Regions from separate parts of the Streptomyces sp. NPDC001858 genome, predicted to be linked through region 1. Evidence: riboswitches for the same ligand, from Rfam matches in the RefSeq annotation. Region 1 holds a riboswitch; each other region holds the start of a gene.
What was found. A riboswitch is a leader RNA that binds a small molecule or an ion and turns the genes downstream of it on or off. The one in region 1 is predicted to bind cyclic di-AMP.
Positions count from the first base shown of each region.

Region 2: it holds a riboswitch for cyclic di-AMP, as region 1 does, so the genes downstream of both, ACWCPF_RS00720 (transglycosylase SLT domain-containing protein) here and ACWCPF_RS13475 (M23 family metallopeptidase) in region 1, are expected to answer to the same signal.
Region 3: it holds a riboswitch for cyclic di-AMP, as region 1 does, so the genes downstream of both, ACWCPF_RS28415 (M23 family metallopeptidase) here and ACWCPF_RS13475 (M23 family metallopeptidase) in region 1, are expected to answer to the same signal.

Region 1 covers NZ_JBSFEV010000007.1:324,096-333,528, reverse strand. Annotated here, with positions in the region: gene ACWCPF_RS13495 (SGNH/GDSL hydrolase family protein) at 1-624, opposite strand, end outside; gene ACWCPF_RS13490 (DUF6250 domain-containing protein) at 751-1,464, opposite strand; gene ACWCPF_RS13485 (rhamnogalacturonan endolyase family protein) at 1,448-1,747, opposite strand; gene ACWCPF_RS13480 (GDSL-type esterase/lipase family protein) at 1,744-2,841, opposite strand; gene ACWCPF_RS13475 (M23 family metallopeptidase) at 3,165-4,166, opposite strand; cyclic di-AMP (ydaO/yuaA leader) riboswitch at 4,171-4,328, opposite strand; gene ACWCPF_RS13470 (alpha-galactosidase) at 4,633-6,708, opposite strand; gene ACWCPF_RS13465 (tyrosine-protein phosphatase) at 6,997-7,794, shown strand; gene ACWCPF_RS13460 (DUF6126 family protein) at 7,856-7,978, opposite strand; gene ACWCPF_RS13455 (helix-turn-helix domain-containing protein) at 7,975-8,586, opposite strand; gene ACWCPF_RS13450 (aspartate aminotransferase family protein) at 8,673-9,433, opposite strand, start outside.
Region 2 covers NZ_JBSFEV010000001.1:145,177-154,609, forward strand. Annotated here, with positions in the region: gene ACWCPF_RS00710 (GNAT family N-acetyltransferase) at 1-772, opposite strand, end outside; gene ACWCPF_RS00715 (HAD family hydrolase) at 1,031-1,864, shown strand; gene ACWCPF_RS00720 (transglycosylase SLT domain-containing protein) at 1,904-2,386, opposite strand; cyclic di-AMP (ydaO/yuaA leader) riboswitch at 2,390-2,603, opposite strand; gene ACWCPF_RS00725 (polyprenyl synthetase family protein) at 3,356-4,366, shown strand; gene ACWCPF_RS00730 (LolA family protein) at 4,648-5,982, shown strand; gene ACWCPF_RS00735 (ABC transporter ATP-binding protein) at 5,989-6,975, shown strand; gene ACWCPF_RS00740 (ABC transporter permease) at 6,962-7,897, shown strand; gene ACWCPF_RS00745 (flavodoxin family protein) at 7,907-8,497, opposite strand; gene ACWCPF_RS00750 (amidase family protein) at 8,570-9,433, opposite strand, start outside.
Region 3 covers NZ_JBSFEV010000023.1:121,578-131,010, forward strand. Annotated here, with positions in the region: gene ACWCPF_RS28405 (M16 family metallopeptidase) at 1-716, shown strand, start outside; gene ACWCPF_RS28410 (M16 family metallopeptidase) at 713-2,101, shown strand; cyclic di-AMP (ydaO/yuaA leader) riboswitch at 2,347-2,515, shown strand; gene ACWCPF_RS28415 (M23 family metallopeptidase) at 2,527-3,270, shown strand; gene ACWCPF_RS28420 (GntR family transcriptional regulator) at 3,459-4,154, shown strand; gene ACWCPF_RS28425 (HPr family phosphocarrier protein) at 4,304-4,585, opposite strand; gene ACWCPF_RS28430 (bifunctional acetate--CoA ligase family protein/GNAT family N-acetyltransferase) at 4,765-7,662, shown strand; gene ACWCPF_RS28435 (DUF5998 family protein) at 7,918-8,514, shown strand; gene ACWCPF_RS28440 (alkaline phosphatase family protein) at 8,514-9,433, shown strand, end outside.

The DNA.
Region 1 (9,433 bases):
GCGCGGCGGGAGCGGCGGCCAGGGCTGCTCCGGGTCGGCCGGTACCTCCAGGTCGAGGACCTGCCCGGCGCGCAGCGCCACGCGCGTGTGGCCCTCCGGGGAGAGATGGAGCCGGTCGCCGTCCCAGGCCCTGCGGTCCTGCACGGACTTCAGGGACCACAGGTCGAGCACCGGGCAGCCGTACCGGTCGGCGACGGCGCGCACATGTCCGTTGTAGGTGGCGATCTTGCCGCGCAGATGCTTGAGCACGGGGACGCCTCGGGTGTCGAAGCCGGTGGTCACCAGGACCGCGCCGGCCACGGCGGTCAGGGCCGAGATCGCGCGCTCGAAACGCTCGGCGACCTCGTCCGGGTCGGTGCCCGGACGGATGATGTCGTTGCCGCCCGCGCAGAAGGAGACCAGGTCCGGGGCGAGTTCCACCGCCCTGGGGAGTTGGTCCTCCATGATCTGGTCGAGCAGCTTTCCGCGGACCGCGAGGTTGGTGTACTTGAAGTCGCCTTCGGGCTGCCGGTCCGCGAGGAGTACCGCGAACCGGTCGGCCCAGCCGACGAACGCCCCGTCGGGGCCGGGGTCGCCGACGCCCTCGGTGAAGCTGTCCCCCACCGCCACGTACGACCCGATCACTGATCTGTTGTCATTCTTCGAATCGTCTGCCACAGCGGTTCATCATTCACCCTCGAATGTGACCTACGCGATCGTAGGAAAGGATTGACGAACGGTGAGATAAGACACTCTTAAAGAATTTGCAAGTCAGGGAATAAGGGACCAGGCCCGGAAGTCCTTGATCCGGAAGTGACTCCAGGTGGTACGGAAGGCGAAGTGCCCGCTCGGGTACGGCTCGGGGTCGGTGTAGTCGAACACCAGCCGCCCGTTGTTCCACCAGCGGACCGTCGAACCGTCGGAGACGATACGGACGCGGTTCGGCTCGTTCGCCACGAGCAGCGGCTCGGTGTAGTCGTAGATCAGCGGACGCACCCCCGCCTCGCCGACATAGCGGCGCAGCCGGGTCGTGGTGTTGGTGTTGGCGCCGTAGCCGACGTAGTACGTCTTCAGATAGTCGTACTCGGCGAGGGCGCCGCCGCGCGGGGTGGCGAAGAGGTCCTGCGGGGAGCGGACGTCGACGGCGTTCCAGAAGTTGTTGAGGTCGGAGACCCGGTCGTTGACCCCGCCCGCGGAGACGGGCGTGGCGACGTACTCGATGACGTACGGCCCGGCGAACGGCCGCTTGAACCAGATCGTCGCCCCGGCGGGCACGTCGACCTCCAGGGTGCCGCGGGAGGCGGTGACGGTCCCGCCCTTCTCCAGTTCCACGGCCCACTGCCGCAGCCCGTGGCGGAAGTCGTCGTGCGCCAGGAGACGGCGATGGCGGCGGGGTGCGGCGGCGCTCGCGGTGGCGGCGGGCGCGAGGGCGGCCAGGGCGGCGCCGGCGGCGAGGGCTCCGAATGCTCTACGCGTGGTCGTCACGTCGGTCTGCTCCTTCGGGGTGGGTGATGGTGCAGGACCGCAGGGCCTGCAGGTCAAAGGCGATCGCGTCGCCGTGCCTCGCGTGCTCGGTGCCGAGGAGCCGCCAGCTGAGGAACGTCCCCTGCCCGGACGGCACGGCGACCAGACCGCGGTCGAGGTTCTCCACGATCCGGCGCGGGGCGTCGGCGGCGGCGTGCCCGGCGGGCGCGGAGCAGAGCCCGGCCAGCAGGGCGGCGGAGACGGCCGAGACGGCGACGGTTCTTCGACGGCGGGTGGCGATCACTGGTGCTCCTTCACGAGCTTCTCGGGCGTTGCGAGCTTTTCGGGCGTTCCGAGTTCTGCGAGCTTTGCGATGAGGGGGATCAGGCGGTCGGCCGCCTTGCGGTGGCCCTGGACGTTCGGGTGGACGGTGTCCTGGAAGTCGCCGTCCGCCGCCGAGAGCCAGCCGGCGGTGTCCACGAACTCCGTGTGCGGGTCGGCGAGTTCGGCGACGACGTCGGCGATGTCGGCGGCGTGCGCCCCGCCGAAGGGACGCAGGGCGAGAATGCGGGCGTGCGGCGCGGCCGCCCGCAGCCGTTCGAGGTACGCGCGGTAGGCGGTGCGGAACTCGGCCGAGCCGAACGCGGTGTCGTTGGTGCCCTGGTTGACGACGATCACGTCGGCGTCGCGGTCCGGCCGGGCCGGGGAGCCCGCGTGGTTCCAGCCGTACGCGTCGCCGGCGGCCGGCACTCCCCCGTTGCCGGTCCGGAGCACGCCCTGGCGGCCGAAACCGACCTGGGTGAGCGAGGCGTGCAGGGCGTCGGCGACCAGGGTGGGGTAGGCGGCCGTCCCGTCGGCGCAGTCGGAGGTGTTGACCGCGCAGAGCGCCAGCACGCCCTGGGTGACGGAGTCGCCGTAGAAGACCAACTCCGGTGCCTTCGGCGCATGTTGAGCCAGCAGTCGGCCCCGGATGCCGGTCAGCACGACGCCCGACTCCAGCGGCGGGGTCCACCGGTTCACCCGGGAGAAGACGTCCTTCACGGACAGCTCGGCCGTGTGCGGTCCCCGCCCGGTCGCCGTGATCGCGAGGTCGCCGCGGTCGACGGCGTACTGCCGGCCGGGTCCGCCGTCGACGGACACGTAGACCTGCGCGGGCACGGTGACCGACGAGACGTCGAACAGGGCGTGGACGGTGCTCCCGACGAACCGGAACCGCAGCCGCGAACCGGAGTTGACGGTGACGGCGGCCTCGGCGGAACGCCCCCAGTGGCCCTCGTAGACGATCCGCCGGTCGTCGGGTCGAACGACGCTCGCGTCACCGACGGCGGAGGCAGACGCGGAGGCGGGCGAGGAGGCGGAGGCGGGCGGAGCGGCCACCGCCGTCGTCAGGAGCGTCACGACCGCCGCCGTCGCGGCGCACCTGACGACGGCGGTGCATCGGTGGACGACGCCGGGCACGGGACCTCCGAAGAGCGGTAGAAAGCGCTTGCTCGCTGACGGAGATCACTGTGTCCCCACTCTGACCCGGCTGTCGAGAGGGCGAAAGGGGATGCCATGCCGCTGCCACAGACATGCCACACGGCGGCAATGAAACGATCAAGAAAACGGACGCGGACACACCGAAGGCCGGACCCGGGGATCGGGATCCGGCCTTCGGCTGCGTGTCAGGCGGTGACGTGTCAGGCGGTGGCGTGTCAGGCGCCGAGTCGTCCGCGGAGGTCCTAGACGGAGACTCCGTGCGAGCGGAGGTAGGCGATCGGGTCCACGTCCGAGCCGTAGTCCGGCGTGGTGCGGATCTCGAAGTGCAGGTGCGGGCCGGTCACATTGCCGGTCGCGCCGGAGAGGCCGACCTGCTGGCCCGCGGTCACGGTCTGGCCGGCCGAGACCGACAGCTGGGACAGGTGGGCGTACTGGGCGTAGTAGCCGTCGGCGAGCTTGATGACGACCTGGTTGCCGTACGCGCCGCCCCAGCCCGCGGAGACGACGGTGCCCGCGCCCACGGCCTTGAGGGAGGTGCCGGTCGGCACGACGAAGTCGACGCCGGTGTGGTAGCCGCTGGACCACATGCTGCCGGCCACGTGGTACGCGGTGCCGACGGAGGCGCCGGCGACGGGGAGCGCGTAACCACTGGCCGAGCCGGTGTTGCTCTCGGCGGCCTGAGTGGCCGTCTTCGAGGAAGACGCCGAGGACGAGGTGGAGGCCTTGGAGTCGGAGGACTTCGCCGACTCGGAGGACTTGGAGGACTTCGGGGACTTCGACGCCGAACTCCCGGAGGAGGAGGCCGTGGAGGACGAGCCGGACGACTCGGCGGCGCCGGTCGCGGCCTGCTTGCCGATCGACAGCTTCAGTCCGGGGTGGATCAGCGAGGGGTCCTCGCCGACGGCCGCGCGGTTGTCCTGGTACAGCTTCTTCCAGCCGCCGCTGACGTCCTGCTCGTCGGCGATCTTCGAGAGGTAGTCCCCGGGCCGCACGGTGTAGGTCTTCGCGGCGGCGGTCTTCTGCGACACCGGAGCGGCCTGCACGACGTTTTCCGAAACCGTCTGCGCGACCGACTGGGACGCGGACTGCGAAACGGACTGCGAAACGGACTGGGCGGGGGCCGCGTGTGCGCCGGCGGCGCCCATGAGCGGAAGGGCGAGCGCTGCCCCGCCGGTTCCGGCGACGGCTATCGAACGAGTGAAACGCTGGGTCTTCGAACGGCGGTGCTTACCCTTCGCGGGCATGGCGAATTCCTCTCCGGCGCCTGCGAGGTGAGCTGTCGGGTGCGAGCTGGAGATGCCCGGCCGCGCCGAGGCGCGGCTTTACCCCAAGCCTGTTCCGGGACCGGAACAGGCGGTTGTGCCTGTGGGTCCCCCGCTCCTGCCGTGGACGGGTGGGTGTGCGGACTCCGGGCGGCGGCAGGATTAGGCATCCGTCCGGATTGGTGTGGAACGTAAGCGACCGAGACGCACGGGGACAAACAGAGGTTGCGCGGTCAATGCATTTCTCTTGATCCGCTGTGAGAATTCCCGGTCACACTCCGTGAATCCAAACACCCGCCATTCATCGAATGCCCTTGAAAAGCGCATGAATTACGTGAACATGACGTACGACGCACGGTCACGGATATGACGCTGCTCACGTGACAGCCCTCCAGGATCCTTTATTCCAGAGCGAGTTGGAATTAAGGATCCATTTCGGACAGAAAGCTCAGATGCGACGGAGTCGGATAACCGTCGCATCAAGGTCACCCTTGAGCCCGGTGCGCAGCCCGTGGTGCAGCAGCACCGCACCCCGGTGAACTTCGCCCGTTTCACGGCATTCATACGACTGTGTCGGGTCGAGTCCGCGCAGCCGGAGCGCCGGCACGGGCTCCCCGTACCGCTGGGCCTGGAGCCAGGCGAGGACGACGCTCTCGTCTCCGCGCACATACTGGACGGCGCTCAGCCCGCCCGCCGGGGGACGCAGTCGGTAGAGGTCGCCGTGCTGCACGAGCGGGCGGATCTCCTTGTAGAGGTCCACCCACTCCCGCGCCTCCTCGATCTCCTCCTCGCTCCACTGCGAGAGGTCGCCGCCGACGCCGAGCACCCCGGCCATGGCGCTGACGAACCGGAAGCGCAGCGAGCTGACCCGGCCGTTGAGCTGGGCGTTGGGGCTGTCGGTGACCCATGCGGCCATGACCCGGGCGGGGTGGAGCTGGCTGAAGCCGTGCTGGATGTCGAGCCGGTCGAGCGGGTCGGTGTTGTCGGAGGTCCACACCTGGTCGGTACGGCTCATGATCCCGAGGTCGATGCGTCCGCCGCCGCCCGAGCAGGACTCGAAGGCGACGCCCGGGTGGGCGGCCCGCAGTCGGTCCAGGAGGCCGTACAGGGCGCGCACATGGTCGACCCAGAGGCGCTGCGGGTAGGGGTCGTCCGGCCAGCCGGCGTCGGTGAAGCAGCGGTTGAAGTCCCACTTGACGTAGTCGACGGGGGCGCTGGAGAGCAGCCCGTGGAGCTGCTCCCAGAGGTACTCCTGAACGTCCTCGCGCGCGAGGTTGAGCACAAGCTGATTGCGGAACTCCGTCCGCTTTCGTCCCGGTTGGAACTGCACCCAGTCGGGGTGGGCCCGGTACAGCTCGCTGTCGGGGTTGACCATCTCGGGCTCGACCCAGATGCCGAACTGCATGCCGAGGGCGTGCACCTGGTCCGCGAGGGGCTTCAGGCCGTTCGGGAAGCGGTCGGGGTTGGGCCGCCAGTCGCCGAGCCCGGCGTGGTCGCCGGTGCGCGCCCCGAACCAGCCGTCGTCGACGACGAACAGCTCGACCCCGATCGCCGCGGCGCGCCGGGCCAGGGTCGCCTGCTGCTCCTCGGAGATGTCGAAGTAGGTGGCCTCCCAGGAGTTGAACAGCACCGGCCGGTCCTGCTCGGCGTCCGGGATCACGTACGCGCGCTGGTAGGCGTGCCAGGCGCGGCTCGCGCCGCCGAAGCCGGCGTCGCTCCACAGGCCGGCGAAGACGGGGGTGGTGAAGGACTCGCCGGTCGCCAGCCGCAGCAGGCCCGAGTCGTCGTAGCCGGCGCCGCCGGTGATCTGCACGCGCGCGTCGGGGAGTTGCGCGACGGCGATCCGCCAGGAGCCCGACCAGCCGAGGGCACAGCCGTAGACCTCGCCGCGCTCCTCGGTCGCGTCGGTGTCCAGCGCGACCCAGGGCAGATGCTGGTGGCCGGTGTGGCCGCGGCGGCTGCCGATGACCTTCTCACCGTAGGTGAGGGGGGAGCGGGTGAGCCGCGACTCGGCGGCCCAGCGGCCGTGCAGCTGCGAGAGCCGCCAGTCGTCGCGCTCGGGCAGGGTCCAGACGGCGGAGTCGGCGCGCAGCAGCTCCAGCGGCGGCTCGCCGTCGTTGCGCAGGGTCGTCCAGCGTTCGACGACGTCGCCGCGCATCCGGTAGTGCAGGGTGACGGTGAGCCCGGCGTCCCGGAAGCGCAGCCTGAGCTCGTCGCCGTCGCTCTCGTGGGCCTCGAAGGTCCACTCGGTGCCGCGCCGCTCGTCGGTGCGCACGGACAGGGCGGGCCGCACGAAGCGGGGGCCGCCCTCGACCGGGTACTCCTCGCGGCCGTCGAGCGGGGACTCGAAGGACGCCCCGCGCTGCGGCGGCGGCAGCTGGGCGAGCGCCTCGGCGTCCGCGAGCGCGATGCCCGGACCCCAGTGCAGATGGATCAGCTCGTCGGCCTCGGTGAGATGGAGGGCGTAGCTGCTCGTCGGCCCCGAAAGGAGCCAGGTACGGCCATTGTCGGCGATCTCGGGCATCAAACCCCCACTAATTCGAACAGGTGCGATCAAGCACCAACATCATCGATTGCCGTCGGCCCCCCGGGCAACTCTCGGCCGCCGAGAGTCCGCCCACTCCGCCGGGAGCCGGCCGGGAGTCCGCGGAGCGTCCGCCGGGTCCACGGGACAAGGCTTCACCTGGGCGGACGTCCGGTCGGCCGGCCTGTGGACAACCCGTTGCCCGGGGAATCCATGTCGTATCGTCCTAGGAGGTGTCCCGTCGGCCACCCGAGCCGCGCCGACGGAGACCGACAGGAAGGGGCACCCGTGACGCAGCAGATCCCGTCGACCGAGCCCGAGCTGGCCGGCGTGCGCAACTTCCGGGACGTGGGCGGTCTGCCGACCGTCGACGGCCGGCGCGTACGGCACGGCGTCCTGTTCCGCAGCGGGCATCTCGCGCACGCGACCGACGACGACGCCGCGTTCCTCTCCGGCCTCGGCCTGCACACGATCTTCGACTTCCGCAACGCCGCGGACCAGAAGCTGGAGGGCCCGGACGTCGCACTGCCGGGCGTGCGCAATGTGAACCTGCCCCTGTCGGACCCGGCGGACGGCGCCGAGTTCTGGAAGATGGTCCGGGACGGACACCTCGACCAGCTGCGCGAGATCCTCGCCGACGGCAAGGCCGCGGGCCGGATGATCGCCTCGTACCGCAGGATCGTCAAGGAGCGCACGGCCGAGCACGCGCGCGTGCTGGACTCGCTCGCCGAGGACAGCGTCCCGGCCCTGATGCACTGCGCGGCGGGCAAGGACCGCGCGGGCCTGTCCATCGCGGTGACGCTGCTCGCCCTGGGCGTGGAGCGCGAGGCGATCGTCGCCGACTATCTGGAGTCCAACGCCAAGCACCGCCGCTACAAGGTGCGGCGCAGCGCCGGCTCCGACGAGGCCTACTCCCCCGAGGTCATGGAACTGCTCAGCCCCCTGTTCGAGGCCCGCGCGGAGTACCTCACCGCGGCCTTCGACACCATGGAGGAGACCTGGGGCAGTGTCGACGCCTACCTGGAGCAGGGCCTCGGGCTCTCCCCCGAGACCCGCGAGCGGCTGCGGGAGCGACTGCTCGACTGAGCCGACCGGCCGACCGGCCGACCGACCGGCCGGCCGGATCCTCGTCGGCCTGCTGGTCGGCCTACTGGTTGGCGCCCGCCTCGAACAGCAGCCAGAGGAACGCCGCGAAGAGATGCCCGACCGCGATGTAGATGATCAGGCGGATCCAGAGGGCGCGCGGGAACTTGTCCTCGAGGTTGCTCATGACGTCACTCCGGTCCGGGACGGGTCGGGGCCCAGGCACAGGGTGGCCGTGGGGCTCTGCAGCAGGGTGTGCACGAAGAGGAGCTCGACGCCGTCGGCGTCCTGCGCGGCGAGGCGGTGCGGGGTCAGCGAGTCGAAGTGCGCGCTGTCCCCGGGCCCGAGCAGGTCGGCGGTGTCGCCGAGGCGCAGCCGCAGCCGCCCCCGCAGGACGTGCAGCCACTCCTCGCCGGGATGCACGCGCACGATGTCGCCCTGGGAGCCGTACGGCACATGGACGCGCAGGGCCTGCATCCCGCGCCCGGAGGCGCCGGCCTGCCAGTAGGTCCAGCCGCCCGCGTGGGTCGGCTCCATGGCGTCGGCGCGTACGATGGCGTCCCGGTCGGCGACGGTCTCGCCGAGCAGCTCCGAGACGGTCGTACCGTAGATGCGGGCGAGCGCGAGCAGCATCGGCAGCGAGGGCTGCCGCTGCCCGGTCTCCAGCCGGGACAGGTGCGCGGGCGACAGCCCGGCGACGGAGGCCGCGGCCTCCAGGGTGAGGGCGGCCCGGCGGCGCAGGGCGCGCAGCTGAGGGGCGACGACGGGAAGCGCCTCCGGTTCGGGCGAGTTCATGCCCTCATTGGACGCCGAAATTGCCTCTGCGGCAAATCTCTTGCCCCAGAGGCAAAATCCGCGGCCGGGCGGCGGCGCGGGCGCCGTCAGCGGTTGGCGACCGCCTGCTTGACCAGCGTCTTGCTGAAGTCCCACATCAGGCCGCCGCCGCTGTGCGCGTCGTCCATCACGGCCGTGAAGGCGTCGACGAACCGGTCGACCTCCCGCTCGCCGATGATCAACGGCGGGATCAGCTTGATCACCTCCAGGTGGTCGCCGGAGACCTGGGTGAGGATCCGGTGCCGTTGCAGCAGCGGTACGACCACCATCTGCGCGAACAGTCCCTTGCGGGCCGCCTGCAGCATGGTCCAACGGCTGCGCAGCTTCAGCGACCTGGGCCGGCCGAACTCGATGCCGATCATCAGGCCCCGGCCGCGGACGTCGGCCAGCAGCTCGTACTCGTCGGTCAGGGCGGCGAGCCGGGACCTGAGCAGTTCGCCGGTGGCGCGGGCGTTCGCGACGATCTGCTCGTTCTCCATGACGGACAGCACGGCGAGCCCGGCCGCCATGGCCTGGGCGTTGGAGCCGAAGCTCGCCGAGTGCACCAGCACCCGGTCCATCGACGAGTAGACCTTCTTGAAGATCCAGTCCTTGCCGAGGGTGGCCCCGACCGGCACATATCCCCCGGACAGCGCCTTGGCCACGCACACCAGGTCCGGTTCGACGCCGTCCTCGTGCTGGTAGGCGTAGAAGTCACCGGTGCGGCCGAGCCCGGTCTGGACCTCGTCGACGACGAGCAGCGCCTTGTGCCGGTGCAGCAGTTCCTGCGCGGCCCGCAGATAGCCGGGCGGCGCCTCCAGCACCCCCT
Region 2 (9,433 bases), on a different contig from region 1:
CGAACTCCGGGTCGTACGACGGGAACCAGCAGGCCAGGACCGTCGACGAACGCAGTCCGAAGTGCGCGGCCACGGGCCGCTCACCCGCGTAGAGGACGGACAGCGTGCCGGCGCACTCCGGCGCGCGCGTCTCGGCCAGCACGTCCACGAGCCGGGTGATCCACTCCTGGGCGAACCGGTCCCGGCGGCCGGTCCTGCGGTACTGCGCGGACTTCCACGCCATGAGCGTGCGCAGCGCGGCCGGGTCGCGTTCGTCGAACACGAACCGCAGCTCCCCGACCTGCCGGCCGAGCTTGCGCTCCTTGGCGAGGGTCGTCTTCAGGAACTTCGGCGACTGCGCGCGCAGTACGGACTCATAGGTCTCGTAACCCTTTTCGACGTCGATGACATAGGCGGCGTACTCCGCCGCCGCGTGCGGCAGGAACAGCCCCTGCTCCGCCTCCAGGTTGTCGAAGGCGAAGCTCGTCAGGGAGCACGCCCGCATCAGTTCGGCGGCGTTCAGTCCGAGGCCCGGGGCCAGCACCGCGCCCTGGGCGTCCGAGACGCCGTACGCGAGGGTCTGGCCCTGGCCGAGCCTGCCCCGCTCGTGGGGCAGGAAGCCGACCGGCTCGCGCCCCTCGTACACCACCGCCACACGTGCGCGTGGCCGCACCAGGCCCACGGCGTCGGTGAACTCCGGTTCCATGAAGGGGTTTCGCGGCAGCGTCGACGCGGCACGCAGCGCGCGCCACCGCTCCCTCTCCCCCTCGCCGAGGTCCTGCGGCCTCAGCACACGAATGCGCCCACTGCTCAACCTGACCCCCCGATCAAGTCCCCCCTGGACACCTGGACGGTACCGCTCCACCCGGGCGTCGCGGTAGGTAGCGTCCCATGTTGTTGCCAACCGGTGCAGAGGCCTTTAACCGTCCGCTACCTGGCAACGTGGCAGAAAGCCGTTTCTTTTAAAGGGGAGTTGGCAGAACACGACAGGACCTGGCCGTCGTTCGGTTTGCGTCGAACCCGAGGGGCGCGGGATCCGTATTCTCTGATCATGGCCGCACCCATCGCATCTCCCGCGCGCTCCGCGTACCCCGCGTACTCCCTGATCGCCACCGACCTGGACGGAACGCTGCTCCGCGGCGACGACACCTTCTCCGACCGGTCGCTCGACGCGCTCGCGCGGGTGGCGGCCGCCGGCGCACGCCACCTGGTGGTGACGGGACGGCCCGCGCCCCGGGTGCGGCCGCTGCTCGACCGCCTCCACAGCAGGGGGCTCGCGGTGTGCGGACAGGGCGCGCAGTTGTACGACGCCGGCGCGGACCGGCTGCTGTGGTCGGTCACCCTGGACCGGGAGCTGGCGGAGACCGCGCTCGGCAAGATCGAGGCGGAGGTCGGGCAGCTGTACGCGGCCGTCGACCAGGACGGCGTCGACGGACTGACGCTCATCGAGCCGGGCTACCGGATGCCGCACCCGACGCTGCCCGCCCTGCGCGTCGGCCGCCGCGACGACCTGTGGTGCGAGCCGATCAGCAAGGTGCTGCTGCGCCATCCCACCCTGTCCGACGACGAGTTGGCGGCGACGGCCCGCTCGGTGGTCGGCTCGCTCGCCACCGTCACGATGTCGGGGCCGGGCACGGTAGAGCTGCAGCCCTGCGGGATCACGAAGGCCACGGGCCTGGCCCTGGCCGCCGAACACCTCGGTCTGCGTCCCGAGGACACGGTCGCGTTCGGGGACATGCCCAACGACATCCCGATGTTCGACTGGGCCGCGCACGGTGTGGCCATGGCCAACGCCCACCCCGAGCTCCAGGCCGTGGCCGACGAGGTGACGACGTCGAACGAGGACGACGGCGTGGCCGTCGTCCTCGAACGAATGTTCCCGTAAGTCGGGGTGCCGCTATGCGACCGCAGGTGAACGGTGCTGTCAGTACGCGCCGAACACGTTGTCGATCGAGCCGTAGCGCGCGGCCGCGTAGTTGCAGGCGGCGGTGATGTTGGCGACCGGGTCGTAGGAGTTCCACGACGTGCCCGGGACGTGGTAGGCGCGGAAGGTCGGGTCGATGACCTGGAGCAGCCCCTTGGACGGGATGCCCGCGGCCGCGTTGGAGTCCCAGAGGTTGATGGCGTTGGGGTTGCCGGAGGACTCGCGGATGACGTTGCGGTAGATGCCGTTGTACGTGCCCGGGATGTCGTGCTGCGCCATGACGTGGAGCGAGGCGCGGATCCAGCCGTCGAGGTTGTTGGCGTAGCCGAGGCTGGAGGCGGTGGTGACGGTCGGCGTCGCCGCGGAGGCGGTGGTGGAGCCGATGATCGGGAGGGCGAGCACGGCCGCGCCGGTGGCGGCGACGGCGAGCGTGCGGGCGAGACGGGTACGGCGGGCGCGGCGCGGCTGAGCGGCAGCGGACATGACGAATTTCCTCTCCGGCGCCTGCGAGGTGAGCTGTCGGGTTCGGGCGGGAGTTGCCCGGCCGCGTCCTGACGGACGCGACTTCACCCCAAGCCGTACCGATGTGTCCAGAACATCCTGAAAATCCAAGACGTCCTGAATTGCGGTTCGGCGGCCTACCTGGTTCCCCCGCTCCTGCCGTGCGGTTCTCGATGGATGTAACGGGCGGCGGCAGGATTCGGCGTCCGCCCGACAGGCCGGGAACGTATGCGAGAGCACATGTCCGAAACAAGTAGCGAATTCATAGATCACCCCTATTGACCTTGATCTGTGGCCTATGGGGCGCTTGATCCTTTGTGGGTGCAAAGCCTCAACTTGCTTGAGGGGTGCGGGGAACGGCGCATGGCGCGCGGGGGTCGCCCCGGCGTCGGGTCGGCGTCGAGAGTGAGCCAACTCACCGGCAATCACAAGACTGGCGAATCGGGCATTAATCCCAAGTCATAGTTAAAGGAGCAGCAAAGGGGCGGGCTTGAAATCCGCCGCACTTTGCTCCTTTGTGTTCCTGTCTGTCCATTTTGTCGCTCACGAACTCCAGCGGTCCGGCGACACAAGTGGCGCGGGAGCGGGTGTGGGGGTGGGCGCGCGAGGGTGGGTGCGGGGGTGCGGGCCGGGCGCGGCGGGCGCGGCGGGCGCGGCGGGCGTGGCGGGAAACGGTCGTGGGGCGCCCCTGGATCACCCGACGGACATGAATCACTACTACCTGGTAACTCGATAGGTGTTCGTTCATATGGGCTGATCAGAAACATAACGGGCCGGATCCGGCGTCGGCCGGCCCGGCGGGACGCCTCTCCGGCGGGCCCATTCGAGCCTGCGGGACGTGGGGGCTATCGGTGATCGAAACGTGACCGGATACGCTGACTTGAGTGATGGCAGCGACCTATCGACAAACCGCGTAATCGCCAGTAGACACCACCAGACAGGAGACCCCTCGTGACCGTCGTCGGGCCGTTCGGGCTGAGCGTGCGGGACCAGGCTCTGGAAGCCGATGTCCAGGCCGGATTGGCGGCTGTCGAGGAAGGCTTGCTCGAGGCCACCAAGAGTGAGGTCCCGTTCATCACGGAGGCCGCCCAGCACCTCGTACGGGCGGGCGGGAAGCGGTTCCGGCCGCTGCTCGTGGTGCTCGCCTCGCAGTTCGGGGACCCGTACGCGCCGGGGATCGTGCCGTCGGCCGTGGTCGTCGAGCTCACCCATCTGGCCACGCTGTACCACGACGACGTGATGGACGAGGCCGAGGTGCGGCGCGGGGTGTCCAGCGCGAACGCCCGCTGGGGGAACTCCGTCGCCGTCCTCACGGGTGACTTCCTCTTCGCGCGCGCCTCCCACATCCTGGCCGACCTCGGGCCGGAGGCCGTCCGGGTGCAGGCGGAGGCGTTCGAGCGGCTGGTCACCGGACAGATCCTGGAGACGGCCGGGCCCACGGACGGGCGCGACCCGGTCGAGCACTACCTCGACGTGCTCGGCGGCAAGACGGGCTCGCTGGTCGCGGTCGCCTGCCGCTTCGGGGCGATGATGTCGGGCGCCGACGAGACGGTCGTCGACGTGCTGACGCAGTACGGCGAGCGGCTGGGCGTCGCCTTCCAGCTGGCGGACGACGTCCTGGACATCGCCTCCGACTCGCACGAGTCGGGAAAGACGCCCGGGACGGACCTTCGCGAGGGCGTTCCCACGCTGCCGGTGCTGCGGCTGCGGGAGCGGGCGGCGCGGTTGTCGCTGCCCGAGGACATCGCGCTGTGCGAGCTGCTGGACTCCGACCTGAGCGACGACGCCCGGCTCGCCGAGGCCCTGGAGGCGCTCCGGGCCCACCCGGCGCTGGAGCAGGCCCGCCGGGACACGGTGCGCTACGCGAAGGACGCGCGGGCCGCGCTGGCGCCGCTGCGGGAGTGCGACTCGAAGGCGGCGCTGATGGAACTCTGCGACGCCGTGGTCCACCGAGCCGGCTGACCCCCACCCTTCCCGGTTGCCGACCCCGCCCTCCCCCCGGCCAACCCTGCCCTCCACCCTGCCGACCCCTACGGGGCAGGCGTGGTCTCGGCGGGGTTGTGTCATACCGGAGGTGTACGTGGAGTTGAGTCCTCGGGTTGACGCTTCCGGCGCGTGGATTTGGTCAGATGGGAACCACGGAAATCACCACTCCTCACCGATTCGGGTGAGAATGGCGGCTCGGGGTGGGGAACTTCAGCGCGAGATGACCAGCCGCCGCCGACGACGGAGGTAAGGCACACATGGCACCGAAGGCATCCGACGACACCACGACCGGCAGGGACGCGACGGGTGGGGACGCGACCGCTGGGGACGCCGACGAGCTGCGCCTCGGCCGGCGCAAGGCAGTGCGGTACGTCGTCCCGGTCACCGTGATCGGTGTCGCGGCGGCGACGATCGGACTGGTCCCGGCGCTCGCCGACTCCGGCGACCCCGACCTGCCGAAGATCACCGCACAACAGCTCCTCGACAAGATCGCCGCCTCGGACGTACAGCAGCTGTCCGGGACGGTGAAGATCAGCACGGATCTCGGGCTGCCCGACCTCGGCGGGCTGGAGAGCGGTCTTCTCTCCGGCCTCGCGGAGCAGGGCGGTGACGGATCGTCCGCCGATCCGTCCGCCAAGCTCACCGAGCTCGCCTCCGGCACGCACACCCTGCGCGTCGCCGCCGACGGCCCGGACAAGCAGAAGGTCTCGCTGCTGGAGAACGCCGCCGAATACAGCCTCATCCACAACGGCAAGGACGTGTGGGGGTACGACAGCGGCTCCAACGAGGTCTACCACGCCAACGTCGACGAGAGCTCCGGCGAGGCCGAGACCCCCGTTCCCACCACGCCCAAGGACCTCACCGAGGACGCCCTGAAGGCGGTCGACGACACGACGTCCGTCACGGTCGACGGCACCGTCCACGTCGCCGGCCGCGACGCGTACAAGCTGCTGGTCAAGCCGAAGCAGTCCGGTTCCACGGTCGGCGCCGTCAGCGTGGCCGTGGACGCGAAGACGGGCCTGCCGCTGAAGTTCACGCTGACCCCGGCGAGCGGCGGCGCGGCCGTCGTGGACGCGGGCTTCACCCAGATCAGCTTCGCCAAGCCCGCCGCTTACACCTTCGACTTCACCGTCCCCAAGGGCGCGAAGGTCACCGAGGCCGACGAGGCCGGCGGCTGGGACGAAGGCGGCGCGGCGGAGCCGGCCCCCGGGCACTCCGGCAAGCCCGACGACCTCGGCAAGCACCTCGGGGACGACCCCGGGAAGGACCTTGGGAAGGACCTTGGGGACGACCTCGGTTCGGATCTCGAGTCGGATCTCGGCGGCGCCGACGGTCCCACCGTCATCGGCGAGGGCTGGACCTCCATCACCACCTTCGACACCGGCGGCGAGGGCGTGCCCTCGGGCTCCGAGGCCGGCGGCGACTTCGGCGGCTTCCTCGACTCCTTCGGCGACAAGGTGACCGGCAAGTTCGGTTCCGGAACCGTCTACTCCACCCGCCTGATCAACGCCCTGATGACGGACGACGGAAAGGTCTACGTCGGCGCGGTCACCAAGGACGCCCTGGTGAACGCGGCGAACGCGGCGAAGTAGAAGGGCGTGAAGGAGTCCGTGGACAGCGACGGCGACGGCGTGAGCGTGGGTGTGGGTGACGCCGTCATCCACACCCGCGCCCTCACCAAGCGCTACCGCGGCGGCCAGCTCGCGGTGGACGGCCTCGACCTGACCGTCCCCGCCGGCAGCGTCTTCGGCTTCCTCGGTCCCAACGGCTCCGGCAAGACCACCACCATCCGCATGCTGATGGGCCTCATCGAGCCCACGGCCGGCTCGGCCCGCGTCCTGGGGCAACCCATGCCGCGGGCCGCGCGCACGGTGCTGCCGCACGTCGGGGCCCTCATCGAGGGCCCCGCCCTGTACGGCTTCCTCTCCGGCCGCGACAACCTGCTCCGCTACGACGCCGCCGACCCGACCGCCGACCCGCGCACCCGGCGGGCGCGCGTCACGGCGACGCTGGAGCGGGTCGGGCTGACGGCCGCCGCCGGCAAGAAGGCGAAGGCGTACTCGCTCGGCATGAAACAGCGTCTGGGCCTCGCCGCCGCCCTCCTCCAGCCCCGCCGACTGCTCGTCCTCGACGAGCCGACCAACGGCCTCGATCCCCAGGGGATGCGCGAAATCCGCTCGCTGATCCGGGAGCTGGCCGCGGAAGGCACGACCGTCTTCCTCTCCTCCCACCTGCTCGACGAGATCGAGCAGGTGTGCACCCACGCGGCGGTGATGGCGCAGGGCCGGCTGATCGTCCAGGGACCGGTGGCGGACCTCGCGGCGGGGACACGCGGCCGGCTGGTCGTGACGACCCCGGACCCCGCGGACGCGGCCCGGGTGCTGAAGGAGCAGGGCGTGAGCGACGTCGTCGTCGGCGAGGATCTCGTGAGCGCGGAGGCTCCGCCGCCGGACCGCGATCTCGCCGACCTGAACACCGCGTTGGTGACGGCGGGCGTCCGCGTCCGCGGCTTCGCCGTGGAACGGGCCTCCCTGGAGGACGCGTTCGTGGCACTCACGGGGGAGGGCTTCGATGTCGCAGGCTGAAACGGCTGAAACGGCTGAAACGGCGCCCCAGACCCAGAGCCAGTCCCAGACGCGGACCTGGACCTGGACCTGGACCTTCGGAATCCTCCGCAACGAACTGCTGACCACCTTCAGACGCTGGCGCACGCTCGCGCTGCTGGGCGTGCTGGCGGCGGTGCCGATCCTGATCGGGATCGCGGTGAAGATCGAGACGAGCGACGGCTCGTCCGCCGGGCCCGGTGGCGGCGGCGGAGGAGGCGGGGGCGGCGGGGGACCGGCGTTCATCTCACAGGTCACCAACAACGGCCTGTTCCTGGTCTTCACCGCGCTGGCCGTGACGCTGCCGTTCTTCCTGCCGATGGCGATCGGCGTCGTCGCGGGCGACTCCATCGCCGGAGAGGCGAACGCGGGGACGCTCCGCTACCTCCTCGTCGCCCCCGCCGGCCGCACCCGCCTCCTGCTGGCCAAGTACACGACCGTCATGACCTTCTGTCTGGCGGCCACACTCGTGGTCGCGCTGTCGGCCCTGACGGTCGGCGCGTTGCTCTTCCCGCTGGGCGATCTGACGACGATCTCCGGCACCCGGATCGGCTTCGCCGACGGACTCCTCCGGGCGCTGCTGATCGCCCTGGTCGTCGCCGCGTCCCTGATGGGCGTGGCGGCGCTCGGCCTCTTCGTCTCCACGCTCACGACCAGCGGCATCGCGGCGATGGCCACGACGGTGGGTCTGCTGATCACGGTCCAGATCCTCGACCAGATCCCCCAGCTCGACGCGCTCCAGCCGTACTTCTTCTCGCACTACTGGCTGTCCTTCGCCGACCTCATGCGCGAGCCGGTCTACTGGGACGACCTGCAGAAGAACCTCGGCCTCCAGGCCCTCTACGCGGCCGTCTTCGGCTCGGCGGCCTGGGCGCGCTTCACGACGAAGGACGTCACGACCTGACCGCGGGTCTCACTCGGTCTCGTACAGGAAGCGGGCCGTCGGCGGCTCCTGGGCGAAGAACGTCTTCGCGCGCGACAGCGCCTCCGTGTCCCTGAGGACGTCGCCGGGCTTGCTGCCGTTGCCCAGCAGCACCCCGCCGAACCGCATCCTCAGGTACGCGGCCGAATTGTTGAGCGTGCCGACGAGCGGGTCGGCGACCACCGGCTGGTCGTCCGCGAGCACGGTGACGCCCCAGAGGGTGCGCCCGGCGAGCGTCGCCTTGAAGTCGACGCCGGGCGTGCGCAGCCAGCCCGACCAGTGGTCCAGGTAGCGCTTGGTCTGCGCGGAGACCGAGTACCAGTACAGCGGGGAGACGATCACGATGTCCGTCGCGGCGAGCGTGGCGTCGAGCAGCAGCGCCGTGCTGCCCTCGGTGGGGCGGACGTGGTCGCTGTCGTGCCGCAGGTCGGCGAAGTCGGGCAACGGGTGTGCGGCCAGGCTGATCCACGTCTGGTCGACGTCGGAGGGCAGCTGCTCGGCGGCCTTGCGGGCCAGTGACTCGGTGTTGCCGTCCGGCCGGCTGCTGCCCAGCACGAACAGGAAGCTGCGGTGCGTCGTCATGATCCGATCCCCCAGGTAGTCGGCGTACGACGATAGTATGCCTCTGCATTAAATGTGCGCGCAATTATTTATTCAGCGCGGTCGGCTCGGGAGGATGCAGGCTCGGGACGCTCGCGCGGCTGCCAGCAGTGACATCTCCCCGCCGTGCGCCGCGACCACCTGCAACCCCACCGGACAGCCGTCCGTGCCGACCCCCGCCGGGAGGCTGATCGCCGGGTGCCCGCTCAGGTTGAACGCCCAGGTCAGCGCCGTCGAGTAGCGGTCGCCGGGGCCTTCGTGACCGTGCGCCGCGTTGGGGGTCGTGGGCGTCAGCAGCAGGTCGGCGCGGGAGAACAGGTCGGCCAGCAGCAGGTCGTTCGCCTCCCGGACGCGTTCGGCCGCGCGGAGGTCCGAGCCCGGGGTGCGCAGCGCGAGCCAGGCCGGGGCGGGGTCTGCCAGCCGCAGGGGCGCGTCGGACGACAGCAGCCGGACGGCGCCGGCCGCGGCGAGGCGCTCGGCGGCGGCGCGGGCCAGGGCGAGCGGCTCGGGATCGGGGTCGGCGAAGCCGAGGTCGGGGGAGAAGACGGCGGTCGGCGCCGACACCGGAACCACCCCGCCGCCCGCGACGAAGCCGGCTGCGGAGTCGGCCTCCGGGTTCATCACCCGCCACCACGCATCGGCGTCCGCCGCGTACCGCACGAGGACCCCGGGTGCGGTCAGCCCCGTACGGTCCCCGGGCAACGCTCGTCGGTTGGTCGTCTTGAGGCCGATCACGCCGCACCACGCGGCCGGGATGCGCACCGAGCCCGCGCCGTCGCTGCCGGTCGCGAGGGGGACGAGTCCGGCGGCCACCGCCGCCGCGGAGCCGGCCGAGGAGCCGCCGGGCGTGCGGTCGGCGCGCCAGGGGTTGACGGTACGGCCGTGGGCGCCGAGGCCCCAGGTCTGCCAGGGGGTGCC
Region 3 (9,433 bases), on a different contig from region 1:
TCGACCCGGCGCAGACCCTCGCCTGGGTCGAGAAGTACTTCGGCTCCATCCCCGGCCACGACGGCAAGCCCGCTCCGCGCGACGGCGCGCTGCCCGAGGTCATCGGCGAGCAGCTGCGCGAGATCGTCGAGGAGGAGGTGCCGGCCCGCGCCCTGATGGCCGCCTACCGGCTGCCCGAGGACGGCACGCGTGCGTGCGACGCCGTCGACCTGGCGCTCACCGTCCTCGGCGGCGGCGAGTCCTCCCGGCTCTACAACCGCCTGGTGCGCCGTGACCGGACGGCCGTGGCGGCCGGGTTCGGCCTGCTGCGGCTCGCCGGGGCCCCCTCCCTGGGCTGGCTGGACGTGAAGACGTCCGGGGACGTCGAGGTGCCCGTCATCGAGGCCGCGATCGACGAGGAGCTCGCCCGGTTCGCCGCGGAGGGCCCCACGGCCGAGGAGATGGAGCGCGCCCAGGCCCAGTTGGAGCGCGAGTGGCTCGACCGGCTCGGCACGGTCGCCGGCCGCGCGGACGAACTGTGCCGGTACGCCGTCCTGTTCGGCGACCCGCAGCTCGCCCTGACCGCCGTCCAGCGGGTGCTGGACGTCACGCCCGAGGAGGTGCAGGAGATCGCCAAGGCCCGTCTGCGCCCCGACAACCGCGCGGTGCTCGTCTACGAGCCGACCGCCGCCGAAGCCCCCGCCGACCAGGACGAGAACGAGGAGGCGGCCCGGTGACCGAGCTCGCCACGATGGACTTCCACCCCCAGCCCCGGGCCGGCGAGGCCAAGCCGTGGGCTTTCCCGGCGCCCGAGCGGGCCGCGCTGGCCAATGGGCTGACGGTCCTGCACTGCCACCGCCCCGGCCAGCAGGTCGTCGCCGTCGAGATCCTCCTCGACGCGCCGCTGGACGCCGAACCGGCGGACCTGGACGGCGTCGCCACGATCATGGCGCGCGCGTTCTCCGAGGGCACCGACAAGCACTCCGCCGAGGAGTTCGCCGCCGAACTGGAGCGCTGCGGGGCCACGCTGGACGCGCACGCCGACCACCCCGGCGTCCGGCTCAGCCTCGAAGTGCCGGCCTCGCGCCTGCCCAAGGGCCTCGGCCTCCTCGCCGACGCCCTGAGGGCGCCCGCGTTCGCCGACAGCGAGGTCGAGCGCCTCGTCCGCAACCGGCTGGACGAGATCCCGCACGAGCTGGCCAACCCCTCCCGGCGGGCCGCCAAGGAGCTCTCCAAGGAGCTGTTCCCCGCCACCGCGCGCATGTCCCGCCCGCGCCAGGGCACGGCGGAGACGGTCGAGAAGATCGACTCCGCGGCGGTGCGCGCCTTCTACGAGAAGCACGTCCGCCCCGCCACGGCCACCGCCGTGGTCGTCGGCGACCTCACCGGCATCGACCTGGACGCGCTGCTGAGCGACACCCTGGGCGCCTGGACGGGCTCCTCGGCCCAGCCGCGGCCGGTGCCTCCGGTGACCGCCGACGACACCGGCCGGGTCGTCATCGTGGACCGTCCCGGTGCCGTCCAGACGCAGCTGCTGCTCGGCCGTATCGGCGCCGACCGGCACGACCGCGTGTGGCCCGCTCAGGTGCTCGGCACGTACTGCCTCGGCGGCACCCTCACCTCCCGCCTGGACCGCGTCCTGCGCGAGGAGAAGGGCTACACCTACGGCGTCCGCGCCTTCGGGCAGGTCCTGCGGTCCGCCCCGGACGGCTCCGGCGCCGCGATGCTCGCCATCAGCGGCTCCGTGGACACCCCGAACACCGGTCCCGCCCTCGAGGACCTCTGGAAGGTGCTGCGCACCCTCGCCGCCGAGGGGCTGACCGACGCCGAGCGTGACGTCGCCGTGCAGAACCTGGTCGGGGTGGCCCCGCTGAAGTTCGAGACCGCGGCGGCCGTCGCGGGCACGCTGGCCGACCAGGTCGAGCAGCACCTGCCCGACGACTTCCAGGCGACGCTGTACCAGCAGCTCGCCGCGACGGGCACCGTGGAGGCCACCGCGGCGGCCGTGAACGCCTTCCCGGTGGACCGGTTGGTGACCGTCCTCGTGGGCGACGCGGCCCAGATCAAGGCGCCGGTCGAGGCCCTCGGCATCGGCGAGGTGAAGGTCGTGTCCGCGGAGTAGGCGGAGTAGTCCGCTGAGGAGGCCGCGAAGCGGTTCGCAGAGCGGACCGGCAACGGCACGCGCGTGTAGGGGCCCTGGTCGACGCAAGCGTCACCAGGGCCGCTAGATGTCCGAATTGGGGCGGAGGTTGCCTGTCTGCCCTGTGGGATGCGCTACAAAAACCGGGATTCGTTTGAGGATTGAAACCGGCCCCGCTTAGCTTCGTGCGGACTGTTCGTCAGGCAGTGCGCCGCAGCCGCGGCACCGGACAGTCATCGCCGAGTCCCCTACGGCGCGAGCCAGGGGAGCCGGGGACCCACGTGTGTGAAGTCCCTGGGGTGAATCGGGCGCCCGCGCGAGTCGCGAGGGGGTCCGTAGGAGACCTTCCTGCTCCGAACCCGTCAGCTAACCCGGTAGGCGAGAGGGAAGGAAAGGACACCCCTGACTTGGCGATCACCTACGCCACCGGGAAGCACCGTCGGCCCAGCCGGATGCAGCGGACCACCGTTCGCGCGGCGGGCGTCGCGGCGCTCACCACCACCGGTGTCATGGCCACCGTCGCCGCCACGCCGGCCCTCGCCGCCGAGCCCACGCCCGAGCAGACCGGGCTGATCCCCGTGGTCACGGTCGGCGAGTCCGTCGCCGAGCAGCTCGACGACCAGGTCGCCGTGCAGAAGCACGCCGCGTTCGAGAAGGCCTCCCGCGAGGCCGCCGCCAAGAAGGCCGTGGAGGAGCGCGAGGCACGCGTGCGTGCCGCCCGCGAGGCCGAGCGCAAGCGCCTGAACACCTTCGTGCTGCCGATCACCAGCTCCTACGTGTCCACCGGCTACCACGCCAGCAGCTCCCTGTGGTCCTCCGGCAGCCACACCGGCGTCGACTTCCACGCGGCCAGCGGCACCACCGTGCACGCGGTCGGCCTGGGTACCGTGGTCGAGGCCGGCTGGGGCGGGTCGTACGGCTACCAGGTCGTGATCAAGATGATCGACGGGACGTACACCCAGTACGGTCACCTGTCGTCCATCGAGGTGTCGGTGGGCCAGCAGGTCACCCCGGGCCAGCGGATCGCCCTGTCCGGCGCGACCGGCAACGTCACCGGCGCGCATCTGCACTTCGAGGCCCGCACCACCGCCGAGTACGGCTCGGACATCGACCCGGTCTCCTACCTCCGCCAGCACGGCGTGAACATCTGACGACGTACGGCGACAGATCGTTCGGCCCCGGCCCTCCCGGCCGGGGCTTTCGTCGTTTTCGAGATCCCGCTGTCCAAAAAATATCCACGGATTCCAGTCCGCCATCGGAAATTCCCGCTGATTGCAATAGAGTCACGGAACACACGTCAATCGTCGACGTTTCACGGGGATTAAGGCGGAGGTCCGTCATGCGTATTCCGGCGCACTCGGTGTGCACGGCCGTCCGGGACGACATCGTCGCGGGTGTCTACGAGCGCGGCAGCCGCCTCACGGAGGAACTCCTCGCTCGCCGCTACGGCGTTTCCCGTGTGCCCGTCCGGGAGGCGCTGCGCACGCTGGAGGCGGAAGGCTTCGTGGTCACGCGCCGCCACGCGGGCGCGTGCGTCGCCGAGCCGACCGAGCAGGAGGCCGCGGACCTGCTGGAGATGCGCATGCTGCTGGAGCCGCTCGGCGCCTCCCGGGCCGCCCAGCGGCGCACCGAGGCCCATCTGAAGGTGCTGCGCGGTCTCGTCCGGCTGGGCCAGGAGCGGGCCAGGAGGGGCAACAGCGAGGATCTGCGCTCCCTGGGGGGCTGGTTCCACGAGACGCTCGCCCAGGCCTCCGGAAGCCAGGCCCTGACCTCGATGCTCACCCAGCTGCGCCACAAGATCGCCTGGATGTACGTGGTGGACGCCCCGGCCGACCCGGTGGAGTCCTGGGGGGAGCACGGCGCGATCGTGGACGCGGTGGCGCGCGGCGACGGGGAGCGCGCGCGTGCGGTCACGGCGCTGCACACCGAGCGGGCGACGGCCGCGCACCGGCTGCGCTTTTCCGGCGGCGCCGAGCGCGTCGACCGTGTGAGGACTTCGCAACCTCCCGTAAACATGACGGGTCTGCGGCATTAACACGAGGGCCGTATACAAAGAGGAGTGAATTCGTGGGGCGCTATTTCTGCTGCCCATGAGCGGGAAATTCAAAGGGCTCGCCCGACAATTCGGACGAGCCCTTCGGTGTTGCGTGACGACGTATTTACTGCAGCGCGCCGTCAGCGTTTTCAGACAGTCTCGGGGAGCTCCTCGAGACCTTCGGCGACCAGCTTCGCGAGCCGGTCGAGGGCAGCGTCCGCGCCCTCGGCCTCGGACGCGAGGACGATCTCCTCGCCGCCCTTGGCGCCCAGGCCGAGGACGGCCAGCATGGAGGCCGCGTTGACGGGGTTGCCGTCGGCCTTGGCGATCGTCACGGGGATGCCTGCGGCCGTGGCGGCCCGGACGAAGATGGAAGCGGGGCGGGCGTGAAGGCCCTCGGCCCAGCCGACGTTGACGCGGCGCTCAGCCATGTGATGCTGCCCTTCAGTGTCTCAGGTTGTCTAGACCAGTGTTCCACACGTGAAGCGTGGGAGGGCGGGACCGTGCGGTCCCGTCCCGACGTGGTCGTCGGATCGCGGCCTCGATCCGACGTGCGTCCTCCACAGACTGCCTCGCGCCGTTGTCGTACGCGAGCCGTACTCTGGGCCCCATGCAGAGCGCGTCGGACCGGCACGAGTACCCCGCCCACTGGGAGGCCGACGTGGTGCTGCGCGACGGCGGCACCGCACGCATCCGCCCCATCACCGTTGATGACGCCGAGCGCCTGGTCAGCTTCTACGAGCAGGTCTCGGACGAGTCGAAGTACTACCGCTTCTTCGCGCCCTACCCGCGCCTGTCCGCAAAGGACGTCCACCGCTTCACGCACCACGACTTTGTGGACCGGGTGGGACTCGCGGCCACCATCGGCGGCGAGTTCATCGCAACCGTACGCTATGACCGGATTGGCGCCGACGGCATGGCCGCCTCCGCGCCCGCCGACGAGGCCGAGGTCGCCTTCCTCGTCCAGGACGCGCATCAGGGGCGCGGTGTCGCCTCCGCGCTCCTCGAACACATCGCCGCCGTGGCGCGCGAGCGGGACATCCGCCGCTTCGCCGCCGAGGTGCTCCCCGCCAACACCAAGATGATCAAGGTGTTCACGGACGCCGGCTACACCCAGCAGCGCCACTTCGAGGACGGCGTCGTCCGTCTGGAGTTCGACCTCGAACCCACCGAGCGCTCCGTCGCCGTGCAGCGCGCGCGGGAGCAGCGCGCCGAGGCCCACTCCGTGGGACGGCTGCTGGCGCCCGGCTCCGTGGCTGTCGTCGGCGCCGGCCGCACCCCGGGCGGCGTGGGCCGGAGTGTCCTCGGCAACCTCCGGGAGGCCGGCTTCACCGGCCGCCTGTACGCCGTGAACAAGGCCTTCCCCGCGGACCTGAAGGAACTCGACTCGGCGCCCGCCCACCGCTCGGTGCGCGACATAGCGGAACCCGTCGACCTCGCGGTGCTCGCCGTCCCGGCCGAGCAGGTGCCCGAGGCCGTCGCCGAGTGCGGCGAGCACGGCGTGCAGGGGCTCGTCGTCCTGTCCGCCGGTTACGCGGAGAGCGGTCCCGAAGGGCGCGAGCGCCAGCGCGAACTCGTCCGGCACGCGCGCGCGTACGGGATGCGGATCATCGGCCCCAACGCGTTCGGGGTGATCAACACCTCCCCCCAGGTGCGGCTCAACGCCTCGCTCGCCCCGGAGATGCCGAGGCCCGGCCGGATCGGGCTGTTCGCCCAGTCCGGGGCCATCGGCATCGCCCTGCTCTCCCGGCTCCACCGGCGCGGCGGCGGCGTCACCGGAGTCACCGGCGTGTCGACCTTCGTCTCCTCCGGCAACCGCGCGGACGTCTCCGGCAACGACGTCCTGCAGTACTGGTACGACGATCCCGACACCGACGTCGCGCTGATGTACCTGGAGTCCATCGGCAACCCGCGCAAGTTCACCCGCCTCGCCCGGCGTACGGCGGCGGCCAAGCCGCTGGTGGTCGTCCAGGGCGCCGGTTCCGGCCCCCAGGGGCACACCGTGCGGGCGACGCGGCTGCCCCACGCGACGGTGTCGGCGCTGCTGCGGCAGGCCGGCGTGATCCGGGTGGACACCATCACCGAACTGGTCGACGCCGGTCTGCTGCTGGCCCGCCAGCCGCTGCCTACGGGGCCGAGGGTCGCGATCCTCGGCAACTCCGAATCGCTGGGTCAGCTGACCTACGACGCCTGCCTCTCCGAGGGACTGCAACCGCTGCACCCGCTGGACCTGACCACGGAGGCGTCGGCGGAGGACTTCCACGCCGCACTGGCGCGGGCGCTGGCCGACGACACGTGCGACGCGGTGGTCGTGACGGCGATCCCGGCGATCGGCGAGGCGTCGCCCGGCGACGGGGAACTCGCCCAGGCCCTTCGCTCGGCCGCGGCCGCCGCGCCCGCCAAACCGGTGCTCGTCGTCCACGTGGAACTCGGCGGCCTCGCGGCGGCCCTGTCCGCCGCGACGAGCACCGCACCGCGCGCGGAGACCACCGCACCGCGCGCGGAGGCCACCGCACCGCGCGCGGAGGCCACCGCACCGCGCGCGGAGGCCACCGCACCACGCACGGAGACCACCACACGCGCGCGTGCCGCGGCGGAAGGCGCCGGGACAGCGCAGCCCGCCGCCGTCGAGGCGCCCGAGGGAGCACACCTCATCCCCGCCTACCCCGCCGCCGAACGCGCCGTCCGCGCCCTCGCCGAAGCCGTGAAGTACGCACAGTGGCGGCGTGAGGCGGCCGACCCCGGCAAGGTGCCCGAGTACGAGGACATCGACGAGAAGGGCGCCGCCGAACTGATCGGCGGGCTCCTCGCGCGCGGGCAGGGCCTCACCCTCGGCACCGAGGAGACCTGCGAGCTGCTCGGCCGCTACGGCATCCGCACCCGCCGGGCGACCCCCGCGCCCACCCCCGACGAGGCCGCGCGGGCCGCGGAAGCCCTGGGCTACCCCGTCGTCCTCAAGGCCACCGCCCCCCACCTGCGCCACCGCGCCGACCTGGGCGGCGTACGCCTCGACCTGGCCGACGAGGAGCAACTGCGCCGGGCGTACGTCGAGTTGACCGAGCTCTTCGGCCGGCCGGAAGAGCTCCGCCCGGTCGTCCAGGCGATGGCGCCGCGCGGGGTCGACACGGTCGTCCGCGCGGTCATCGACCCGGCCGCCGGTGCCGTGCTCTCCTTCGGGCTCGCCGGGGCCGCCTCGCAGCTGCTCGGGGACATGGCGCACCGGCTGGTTCCGGTCACCGACCGCGACGCGGCCTCGTTGATCCGCTCGATCCGGACCGCCCCGCTCCTCTTCGGCTGGCGCGGCTCGACGCCCGTCGACACCCCCGCCCTGGAGGAACTGCTGCTGCGGGTGTCCCGGCTGGTCGACGACCACCCCGAGGTCGTCGCGGTCACCCTGGAACCGGTCGTCGTCGCCCCGCACGGCCTGAGCGTCCTGGGCGCCTCCATACGCCTCGCGCCCCCGCCCGCGCGCGACGACCTCGGACCGAGGACCCTCCCGACGTACTGAGACGTCCGGGAGCCCGCCCCGCGGAGCCGCTGTGCCGAGCGCCGCGAACGCCCTGCGGCCGTGGCCGCGTTCGCGACGGACACGGGCGGGCCCGCACCCGTCTCCTCTCCCGTGGCGGCCGCATCCCGGCACGCGCGCGAGACGCGACGCACCGGCAGCGGTTGCCTCCATGGGCGCGGGCCTCCGCGATTCCGAGGGATCGGCCCGCCGAAGCGGGTCGTGACCGGTGCCTCGCAGTCAGTGGGTCCCCGTAGGATGGAGGGCATGGCCAAGACCAGTACGACGACCCAGGGGCTGCGCGCGGCGATCGAGCGCAGCGGCTACTACCCGGCCCTCGTGGCCGAGGCGGTGGAGGCCGCTGTGGGCGGCGAGCCGATCCGGTCGTACCTGGTCCACCAGGAGACCACGTTCGACCAGAACGAGGTGCGCCGGCATGTGACCGTGCTGGTCCTCACCGGCAACCGCTTCATCGTCAGCCACACCGACGAGCAGGCCGCCGACACCACCTCCCCGACGCCGTACGCCACGACGTCCACGGAGTCGGTCAAGCTCGGCCGGATCTCCTCGGTCGTCCTCAGCCGCGTGGTCGCCAACCCGGAGTCGTACGCGCCGGGCACCCTGCCGCGCGAGGTCGTGCTGACCATCGGCTGGGGCGCCGTCTCCCGCATCGACCTGGAACCGGCCGCCTGCGGCGACCCGAACTGCGACGCCGATCACGGCTACACCGGCAACTCGACGGCGGACGACCTCAGCCTGCGCGTCAGCGAGGCGGGGGACGGCCCGGAGACGGTCCGCCAGGCGCTCGCCTTCGCCCAGGCGCTCTCCGAGGCCACCGCGGACGTCACCCGCTGATGGCACAGCCCACCCACTGGGACTTCCCCGAACCCCTCGCCGTCGGCTCCGCCCCCGTCCCCGAGTACGGCACCGGCTCCCTCGCCGACCTGCTGCCCACGCTGGCCGCGGGCATGGGCGTACCCGGCACCACCGCGGCGATCGGCGAGCTGGCCCCGGCCGACCGCAACTGCGTCTTCCTGATCGACGGCCTCGGCTGGGAGCAGATCAAGGACCACCCCGAAGAGGCGCCGTATCTGCACGCGCTCCTCGGCAGCTCGCGCGGCGGCACCGGACGTCCGCTCACCGCCGGCTACCCGGCGACCACCGCGACCTCCCTGGCTTCCGTCGGCACCGGACTCCCGCCCGGCGCGCACGGCCTGCCGGGCTACACCGTGCGCAACCCCGACACCGGCGCGCTGATGAACCAGCTGCGCTGGCAGCCGTGGACCTCGCCCGCCGCCTGGCAGCCGTATCCCACGGTCTTCCAGCTCGCCCACGAGGCGGGCGTGCACGCCGCCCAGGTGTCGTCCCCCGCGTTCCAGAACACCCCGCTGACCAAGGTCGCGCTCAGCGGCGGAACGTTTCACGGGCGGCTGACCGGCGAGGAGCGCATGGACCTCGCCGCCGAGCAGCTCGCCGCCGGCGACCGCTCCCTCGTCTACACGTACTACGCCGAACTCGACGGCGCCGGGCACCGCTACGGCGTCGCCTCCGACACCTGGCGCGGTCAGCTCATGTACGTCGACCGGCTGGTCCAGCGACTCGCCGAGCAACTGCCGCCGCGCAGCGCGCTCTACGTCACCGCCGACCACGGCATGGTCGACGTGCCCTTCGACGACGAGCACCGCATCGACTTCGACGCGGACTGGGAACTGCGCGCCGGGGTCGCCCTGCTGGGCGGCGAGGGCCGCGCCCGCCATGTCTACGCCGTGCCGGG